DNA from 2 places in the Zunongwangia profunda SM-A87 genome. Region 2 is predicted to be linked to the other one. Evidence: riboswitches for the same ligand, from Rfam matches in the RefSeq annotation. Region 2 holds a riboswitch; the other holds the start of a gene.
The links. Region 2 has a riboswitch for thiamine pyrophosphate ahead of thiS (sulfur carrier protein ThiS). Riboswitches for the same ligand answer to the same signal wherever they lie in the genome.
Positions count from the first base shown of each region.

Region 1 (4,428 bases), 2.0 Mb from region 2:
TTTCAGAAATTGAAGGTGACGCGGTATTGTTTTTCAAATATGGAAAAAGAATATCGGCGAAAGATATTCTTCACCAGTTTTGTTTAATGAAAGAGGTTTTTAATCAGGAAGTGAATTTTTTAGAAGAAGAATTTGAGCTAAATATTGATCTTTCCTTAAAACTAATAGCGCATTATGGCGCCCTGGCGCAATATAATATTGGTAAATTCGAAAAGCTTTATGGACAAACAGTCATTGAAGCACATCATTTACTAAAAAATTCGGTTGCAAGTAATACTTATGTATTGCTCACCGATGCTTTATTGGATGCTGAAGTAAATGCTGAATTAAAAAACCTCAACAAATTTGTTGAAAATACCATTTGTGAAGTTTACGATGGCATTAAAAAAATATGCTATACATTTTTTGATTTTGAAAATGATCTCTGTAAAAAATGCCTTGCTTAAGAAAGCATTTTAAGTTTTAAAGTTATTTATACATAAAAACCCTCTTTAGCCAAAACTTTAGAGGGTTTTCCATTACAACTTGGAAGACGTTAAAAGCTTATATTTCGTAAGTTTATTTTTTGTATTTCACTTTATCAAAACCGAAATCTTTAAGGTTATCGTGACTAATTTTAATAGCTTCAAGCGGTTTCAGGTCAAAAGTCATATCCTGCTCAACGATATAATATTTCATTCCGGATGCTTTTCTTTCTTTCAGGATTCTATCAAAATCTATAGTTCCCTCTCCTACCGGAGCAAATTTGCCTTCTTCATCCATATCCTTTACATGCCATAATTTAAAGCGCCCAGGATACTTTTTAAAATATGTCACAGGATCTGCACCTGCTTTGGTTACCCAAAACAAATCCATTTGAAAATTCACCAATTCGGGATCTGTATTTTCCAGGAAGTATTCTATAGGTACAATCCCGTTCTCATTTTCCTTAAACTCAAAATCATGATTATGATACAAAAGCGCTAATCCAGCTTTTTTACATTTCTCACCTATGGTATTAAAAGTTTCTACTAAAAAATCCAGATCATCATCCATTCCCATAGTTTGGGTTTCAGGATCAAAAGTAAATCTACCCATGGGTGGCACTGGGATCACAAAATATTTGAAGCCGGCCTTTTTTACATCTTTAATCATTTGATCCACATTTTCCATAGTCACCCCACCCTGATGACTACTTAATGGTTTTGTATGGTATTTAGAAAGTAATTTTTTAAATTCTTTAGGAGTCATTCCATAGAACTTCCCATCGCTATATCCGGCAGCTTCGATATATAAATAACCAATTTCAGAAACCTCATCTATCGTTTCTTCTGGTGCTGTAGCCATTTCATCTCTTACCGTGTACAAAGTCGCTCCACCAAACTGGCGCTGTCCAAACATTGAAAATGAAGTGAGTACTATAAAAAACACTCCTGCCTTACATAAATTCTTTAAACCTGTCATTACTTGTCTAAATTAATACCAGAGACTATTTAACAGTATCTAAAGAATAGCTAAATAATACTCCGTCATTCTTAATATTTTGATTCAATTTTTGCTAAATATACAATAATTAATGTTTCAATGAGAAACAATAATCAATAAAATTTGAGGGGTAATGGCATTATTTCCTTAAAAATTTCATCAGCCCTAAAATTTAAATTACTTTTATATCGCTTTGGGGGTATTCTGAAAAGAATTGAGAGAGTCCCTTTGAACCTGATGCGGTTTAGACCGTCGTAGGGAAAAGTTTTGTGGGTGCATACTCCTATACTTTTTATTTGAATATTTTTCCAAAGCCAAAAAACTAAATTAATATGGAAAATATTCTGTGGCCACATATTCAGCGCTTAAAAACATCAGTCCCTTTAATTCACAATATCACCAATTATGTGGTGATGAATAATACCGCTAATGCCTTATTGGCAGCAGGTGCTTCTCCTATAATGGCCCATGCCCAGTCTGAAATTGAAGATATGGTAAACATTTGTCAGGCTCTTGTGGTTAATATCGGAACTTTAGATGAATACTGGAGTACAAGTATGATCAATGCTGCTAAAAAAGCTAATGAACTGAGCAAACCCTGGGTTTTAGATCCTGTTGGTGCAGGAGCAACATCCTATCGCAATGAAATCATAGCTAAATTGCTGGAATTGAAACCTACGATTATCAGAGCCAATGCTTCTGAAATTATGGCTTTAGCCAAAGCTACTAATATCGCTACCAAAGGTGTAGATAGTACTGCCGAAAGTGATGAAGCTATAGAAGCAGCTACTTCTTTACAGAAAGAGTTTGGTGCTGTAATTTGTATTTCGGGTGAAACCGACATTATTATTGGTAAGGACCAAAAGCTTTCTCTTAAAAATGGTAATGCTCTTATGGCTAAAGTTACCGGTATGGGTTGCTCGGCTTCGGCGCTTACCGCTGCTTTTGCCGCAATACTAGAAAATAAATTTGAAGCCACTGTGGCGGCTATGGCCTTAATAGGTGTTTGTGGTGAAATTGCTGCTAAAAGTTCCTCAGGACCGGGAAGTCTGCAACTAACTTTACTCGATAAATTATATAATATTACCGAAGAGGAATTTCGTTCTCATCTTAAAATAGGCGAATAATGCATCCAGATTTTCCCTATCAATTATATCTGGTTATTGCAGAAGAAAGCTGTGTTCATTATCCGCTGCTTCAGGTTGCTAAAATGGCTATTGAGGGCGGCGTAGACATTATACAACTACGCGAGAAAAATTTAAGTACTTCGGTATTTATAAAAAAAGCCGAAGCGCTTAAACAACTAACGGATCAATATAAAATTCCGCTTATCATCAATGATAATCTTGAGGTGGCAAAAGCGGTAGATGCTTTTGGAATACATGTAGGTAATAATGATATTCCTCCCACCCAAATTAAGCAGCAATGGGATAAGCATAAAGCAATTGGTTACTCTATAGAATATTTGGAGCAACTTAAAAACGAGCAAACGGAAGTGGCCAATCACCTGGGAATTAGTCCAGTTTACAGCACCGCCACCAAAACCGATACGGTAACTGAATGGGGCATTGAAGGGATCAAAAAAATACGCACATTAACCACCAAACCGCTAATTGCCATTGGTCGTATGGATGCCGGTAACGCCGGTGAAATTATAAAAGCAGGTGCCGACTGTATTGCCGTAGTTTCAGCGATTTGCGCTTCAAAATACCCTGAAAAAACAGCTAAAAATATTAAAACTCAAATTCATAAACATCGGAATGAAAACATATAAGTATGCTTCAGCTTTAACCATCGCAGGTTTTGATGGTAGTGGCGGTGCCGGAATACAGGCCGATATTAAAACTTTTTCGGCTTTGGGCTGTTATGCCACTTCTGTTTTAACAGCACTTCCCGTCCAGAATACGACCGGAGTAAAAAATATTTTCCCCATCCCTTACCAGGCGGTGTCTGAACAAATTGACAGCATTTTTGAAGATATATTCCCTAATGCCGTAAAAATAGGAATGGTACATACGCCAGAACTAGTTGAAAGCATTGTTTCGGCACTACAAAAATATCCAAAAACACCTTTGGTTTTTGATCCGGTAATGGTTGCGACAAGCGGGCATAAATTAATTGAAGACCAAACGATTGAAACAATTATTGAAAAGTTATTTCCATTAGCCGATGTAATCACTCCCAACATGGATGAAGCTGCGGTGTTAGCTAAAATGAAAGTCGAAAATTTGGCTGATATGAAAAAAGCAGGTGAGAAAATAATGAATCTTGGCTGCAAATCTGTTTTGATGAAAGGCGGACATCTAAGGAGCGATAAAATAACCTCGCTTTACTTTACACCAGATGGGAAAGTTTACGATTATGAATTCGAGAAGTTCAACACCAATAACACTCATGGTTCTGGATGCACCTTATCCTCTGCAATTGCTGCTTATCTAGCCACAGGTAAAAACCTAATTGAAGCGGTAAAACTGGGACAGGAATTTGCACATAGTGCTATCTATCACGGAAAAAATGTAAAAACCGGAAAAGGAAATGGCCCTTTAAATCACTTTTTTAACCCACTAAAATTAATAAAAAATGAGTTGGAGTAAAGAAACCTGGCAAACTATACGGCCAATTTATAATCGAATTATTGAAATGCCTTTTATAACCGAATTAATGGACGGTGATTTGGCATTAGAAAAATTTCAGTTTTATATGAGTCAGGATTCGGCTTATCTGGAAAATTTTGGGAGAGCATTAGCTCTAATTGCGGCACGCGCTTACGATACTGAAAATACACTGGCTTTTCTTCAATTTGCAGAAAATGCTATTATTGTTGAAAATGCCTTACACGAATCTTATTTTAAAGAATTTGGTATTTCAGAAAAGGCCATTATTCAACCGGCATGTCACCATTATATTCATTTTTTAAAAAGTATGGCTGCACTAGAGAATCTCGAAGTTGCTATGGCTGCGGTT
Region 1 is NC_014041.1:2,118,357-2,122,784, reverse strand. Features, by position in the region: gene ZPR_RS09375 (DUF2652 domain-containing protein) at 1-446, shown strand, start outside; gene ZPR_RS09370 (sugar phosphate isomerase/epimerase family protein) at 559-1,443, opposite strand; TPP riboswitch at 1,650-1,742, shown strand; gene thiM (hydroxyethylthiazole kinase) at 1,797-2,591, shown strand; gene thiE (thiamine phosphate synthase) at 2,591-3,238, shown strand; gene thiD (bifunctional hydroxymethylpyrimidine kinase/phosphomethylpyrimidine kinase) at 3,225-4,058, shown strand; gene tenA (thiaminase II) at 4,045-4,428, shown strand, end outside.
Region 1: it holds a riboswitch for thiamine pyrophosphate, as region 2 does, so the genes downstream of both, thiM (hydroxyethylthiazole kinase) here and thiS (sulfur carrier protein ThiS) in region 2, are expected to answer to the same signal.

Region 2 (4,428 bases):
CTCGCCGTATCGGGATCTAAAGCTAAATTAAACTGATCTTCCCATCGAAATTCGAACCTCGCCTTACTCATGGCATCATCGCGATGCTGTGCTCCTGGATGACCTTTTGCCAAATCGGCCGCATGTGCTGCAATTTTATAGGTAATCACACCTTCCTTTACATCTTCTTTATTGGGTAAACCCAAATGCTCTTTTGGCGTCACATAACACAACATCGCACAACCGTACCAGCCGATCATTGCGGCACCAATTCCGCTAGTGATATGATCATAACCCGGTGCAATATCGGTTGTTAATGGCCCTAGTGTATAAAAAGGCGCTTCCCCGCATTCTGCCAACTGCTTGTCCATATTTTCTTTAATCATGTGCATGGGGATATGCCCGGGACCTTCAATAAAACATTGTACATCGTGCTTCCAGGCAATTTTGGTTAATTCGCCAAGCGTTTCTAATTCGGCAAACTGCGCATAATCGTTCGCATCTGCAATACAACCAGGACGCAAACCATCGCCCAGTGAAAAAGCTACATCGTAAGCTTTCATGATTTCGCAGATGTCCTCAAAATGCGTGTATAAAAAACTTTCCTGGTGATGCGCCAAACACCATTTTGCCATGATCGAACCTCCCCGAGACACGATACCGGTGAGCCGTTTTGCAGTATGCGGGATATATTTTAAACGAACTCCGGCATGAATGGTAAAATAATCGACACCCTGTTCGGCTTGTTCAATTAAAGTGTCTCTAAAGATCTCCCAGGTAAGATTTTCAGCTTTTCCATTTACTTTTTCCAAAGCCTGATAAATAGGTACTGTTCCGATGGGTACCGGAGAATTCCGAAGAATCCATTCACGGGTTTCGTGAATATTCTTTCCGGTAGAAAGATCCATGATCGTATCGGCACCCCAACGACATGCCCAAACCGCTTTTTCTACTTCCTCTTCAATCGAAGAACTTACGGCAGAATTCCCAATATTGGCATTGATCTTTACCAAAAAGTTTCGCCCTACAATCATAGGTTCACTTTCAGGATGGTTAATATTACTAGGGATAATTGCACGTCCTTTCGCTACCTCATCCCGAACAAATTCAGGAGTGATCACTTTGGGAATACTAGCTCCAAAACTCTCTCCCGGATGTTGCTGAGTAATTTGATTTATTTCTTGAAGTTTCTGATTTTCACGAATAGCAATAAATTCCATTTCAGGAGTAATTATTCCTTTACGTGCATAATGCATTTGGGTAACATTTTGTCCCGGCTTTGCTTTTAAAGGTTTCCTGATTCGTTGAAACCGAAGTTTCTCCAGCTTTTTATTTTCCTCTCGTTGCCGGCCGTATTCCGAGGAAAGTCTGCTTAACTGCTGCACATCTTCCCTGGCAGCAATCCATTGCTGACGAATAGGTTTTAAACCCCGGCGAACATCGATCTCTACATTAGGATCGGTGTAAGCACCGCTGGTATCGTACACCAAAACAGGCTCATTTGGCGTTCGGATACCGTTAAATTTATCGACGGTATCATCTAGATTGATCTTACGCATCGGCACATTCACATTTTCGTGAAGCTGCCCTCTTACGTAAATTTTTTCTGAGTTGGGAAAAGGCGTTCTGCTTATGGCTTCTCCCCGTGGTAACTGGTTAGGTTTCATACTAAAAAGGTTTAGATTGATTTTTAAAATTCGATTACTATTGTAAATCAATCAACCACCCTGCGTAGCACGAATCACCAGTACGTTATTCCCTTCTTCCAACAGGGTATGCTCCCATTGGGGTTTAGAAATAATCTCGTTGTTAATAGCGATGGCAATTCCTAAAGGCTGAATATTCAGCTGCTCCAGCAGTTCATCAAGCTTTACCGGTTCTTTAAAAGAATGATTTTGGTTGTTTACGTTTACAGTTATCATATCCTTAGATTTTTAATAGCTGTAAACCAAGGGGAATTGTCCCTGAAGAAAAGTGAGTAATTTCGTGGTAAATCCACGAGCTATGAACCGAAATTTAATTTTTACTCTTAAACCAGATTATAAATAGTAAGTCTGGTTTTTAAACAAATCAAAAAGATTTCAGCCTGATATTGGCCATATTCGATTCAAAATTTTCGTGCTTTTTCCTTCGCAGATGCTAATCTGGATCAGGTTCAAAGGGTGTTATCTCAGCCAAATTTAATTGGCACCCCTAAAGTTTACATCTTCAAAGTTAACTCAAATTTTCCGGGATAAAAAAATGCTGAAGCTATAATCTTCAAAATTGGATACACTTTTAATACCTTTGCTTTTAAATATTCCCTGAAAAATCCAGAGTCGATCTTATATAATTTCAGCTTAAATTTTACAGGGAAAATAATTACACAAGGCAGACTTAAAATTTCGGTATGGCAAAAATCAGGATTACCAAACAATTTTCTTTTGAAACAGGACACGCGCTTTACGGCTATGATGGCAAGTGCCGCAATGTTCACGGCCACAGTTATAAACTTAGCGTAACTGTTATTGGAGAGCCAATCACAGATACTGAAAATGTAAAATACGGAATGGTAATCGATTTTGGTGATCTAAAAAAGATCGTGAAATCTGAAATTGTAGACCAATTTGATCATGCTACAGTTTTTAATCAAAACACCCCACATATCGAGCTTGCCAAAGAATTAAAAAACCGTGGTCATCATGTAATTTTAGTAGACTATCAACCCACCAGTGAGAATATGGTAATTGATTTTGCTGAAAAAATAAAGAAACATTTACCGGATCATATTCAACTACATTCTTTAAAACTTCAGGAAACCGAAAGCAGCTTTGCAGAGTGGTATGCAATTGATAATTAGAAATCTTGATTTTCGAGACTTTTGATATCTTACTGATTAAACTAAAAAATGAATCCGATTATTCCTGCCATTGTCATCGTAATACTGTTGGGCTCCTATTTTGTGCTGAAAAACTATAACAACAGAAAAAGAGACCAATCGCTGAAAGGAAAGAATATTAGTCAGTTTCAAATTTTAGATGTTCGCACTCCAAGGGAATTTAAACAGGGACATATAAAAAATGCCATTAATTTTCCGCTGGGCATTATCAATTCAGACAGCCTTAAAAAGTTAAATAAAGAGCTTAATTATATCACCTATTGCGCACATGGAATACGCAGTGTAAAAGCCAGCAAAATTTTAAAAGAAAACGGTTTTAAAGTAACTAACGGTGGTTCGATAAAAGACCTCCAGAAATTAATAGCGTATTCTGAAAACAGAAACTAATCGTGCTTTACAAGTTTCTGTTAACTTTGTAAAAGTTAAGTAACGAGCAATGATCATTCCCGAAGGAAAAAAAGTATATTTTAGTAGTGATAATCACTTAGGTGCTCCCACCAAAGAAGCCAGTAAACCCAGAGAGGCGATATTCGTTAAATGGTTGGATGAAATTAAAGAAGATGCCGCTGCTATTTTTTTGCTAGGTGATCTTTTTGATTTTTGGTTTGAATATAAACATGCTGTGCCTAAAGGCTTTGTTAGAGTTTTAGGAAAACTGGCCGAACTAAAAGACAGTGGTATTCCCATCTATTTTTTCATCGGAAATCACGACCTATGGATGGAAAATTATTTTGAAGAAGAACTAAATATCCCCACCTATCGCAAAGCACAGGAATTTGAATTTAACGGAAAGAATTTTTTAATAGGTCATGGGGACGGACTTGGTCCGGGAGATTATGGCTATAAGCGGATGAAAAAGGTATTTACCAATCCCTTTGCAAAATGGTTGTATCGTTGGCTGCATCCTGATATTGGCATTCCGTTAGCCCAATATTTTTCAGTAAAAAATAAGCTCATCTCAGGAGATGAAGATGCTGAATTCTTAGGTGAAGATAACGAATGGTTAATCCAGTATTGTAGGCGTAAACTGGAAACTAAACATTATGATTATTTTCTTTTTGGTCACCGCCATTTACCTATGGAAATTAAGCTGAAAGAAGATTCTAAATATATCAATACCGGCGACTGGATTACACATTATACCTATGCCGAATTCGACGGAAATGATTTGCAGTTAAAAAAGCTGAAGGATAAATAGAAAGTTACAGTTTACAGTAAATAGTAATGGCTAAAAAAATGATTAAAAATCTTCAAATATTCATCCTTTTCTTAGCCTTGCCCATACTCAGCTATAGCCAGAAAGTCAATACTATAAACTGGTTGAATTTTGAGCAATTAGAAGATTCTTTAGCCAGAAAACCGAAAAAAACTTTTATCTATTTCTACGCCGATTGGTGTGTGTACTGCAAAAAGATGGAGCAAAATGCATTTAAAAATGCTGAAATTATTGAAAAATTAAACTCTGATTTCTACGCGGTTAAAATGAATGCCGAAAGTACTGATACAATTAATTTTGAGGGCCAGAAATTCTATAATCAACAAGCCGAAAGCATGCGAAATGGCATTCATCA
Region 2 is NC_014041.1:129,943-134,370, reverse strand. Features, by position in the region: gene thiC (phosphomethylpyrimidine synthase ThiC) at 1-1,646, opposite strand, end outside; gene thiS (sulfur carrier protein ThiS) at 1,698-1,901, opposite strand; TPP riboswitch at 2,088-2,184, opposite strand; gene ZPR_RS00660 (6-pyruvoyl trahydropterin synthase family protein) at 2,369-2,818, shown strand; gene ZPR_RS00655 (rhodanese-like domain-containing protein) at 2,867-3,244, shown strand; gene ZPR_RS00650 (UDP-2,3-diacylglucosamine diphosphatase) at 3,294-4,055, shown strand; gene ZPR_RS00645 (thioredoxin family protein) at 4,094-4,428, shown strand, end outside.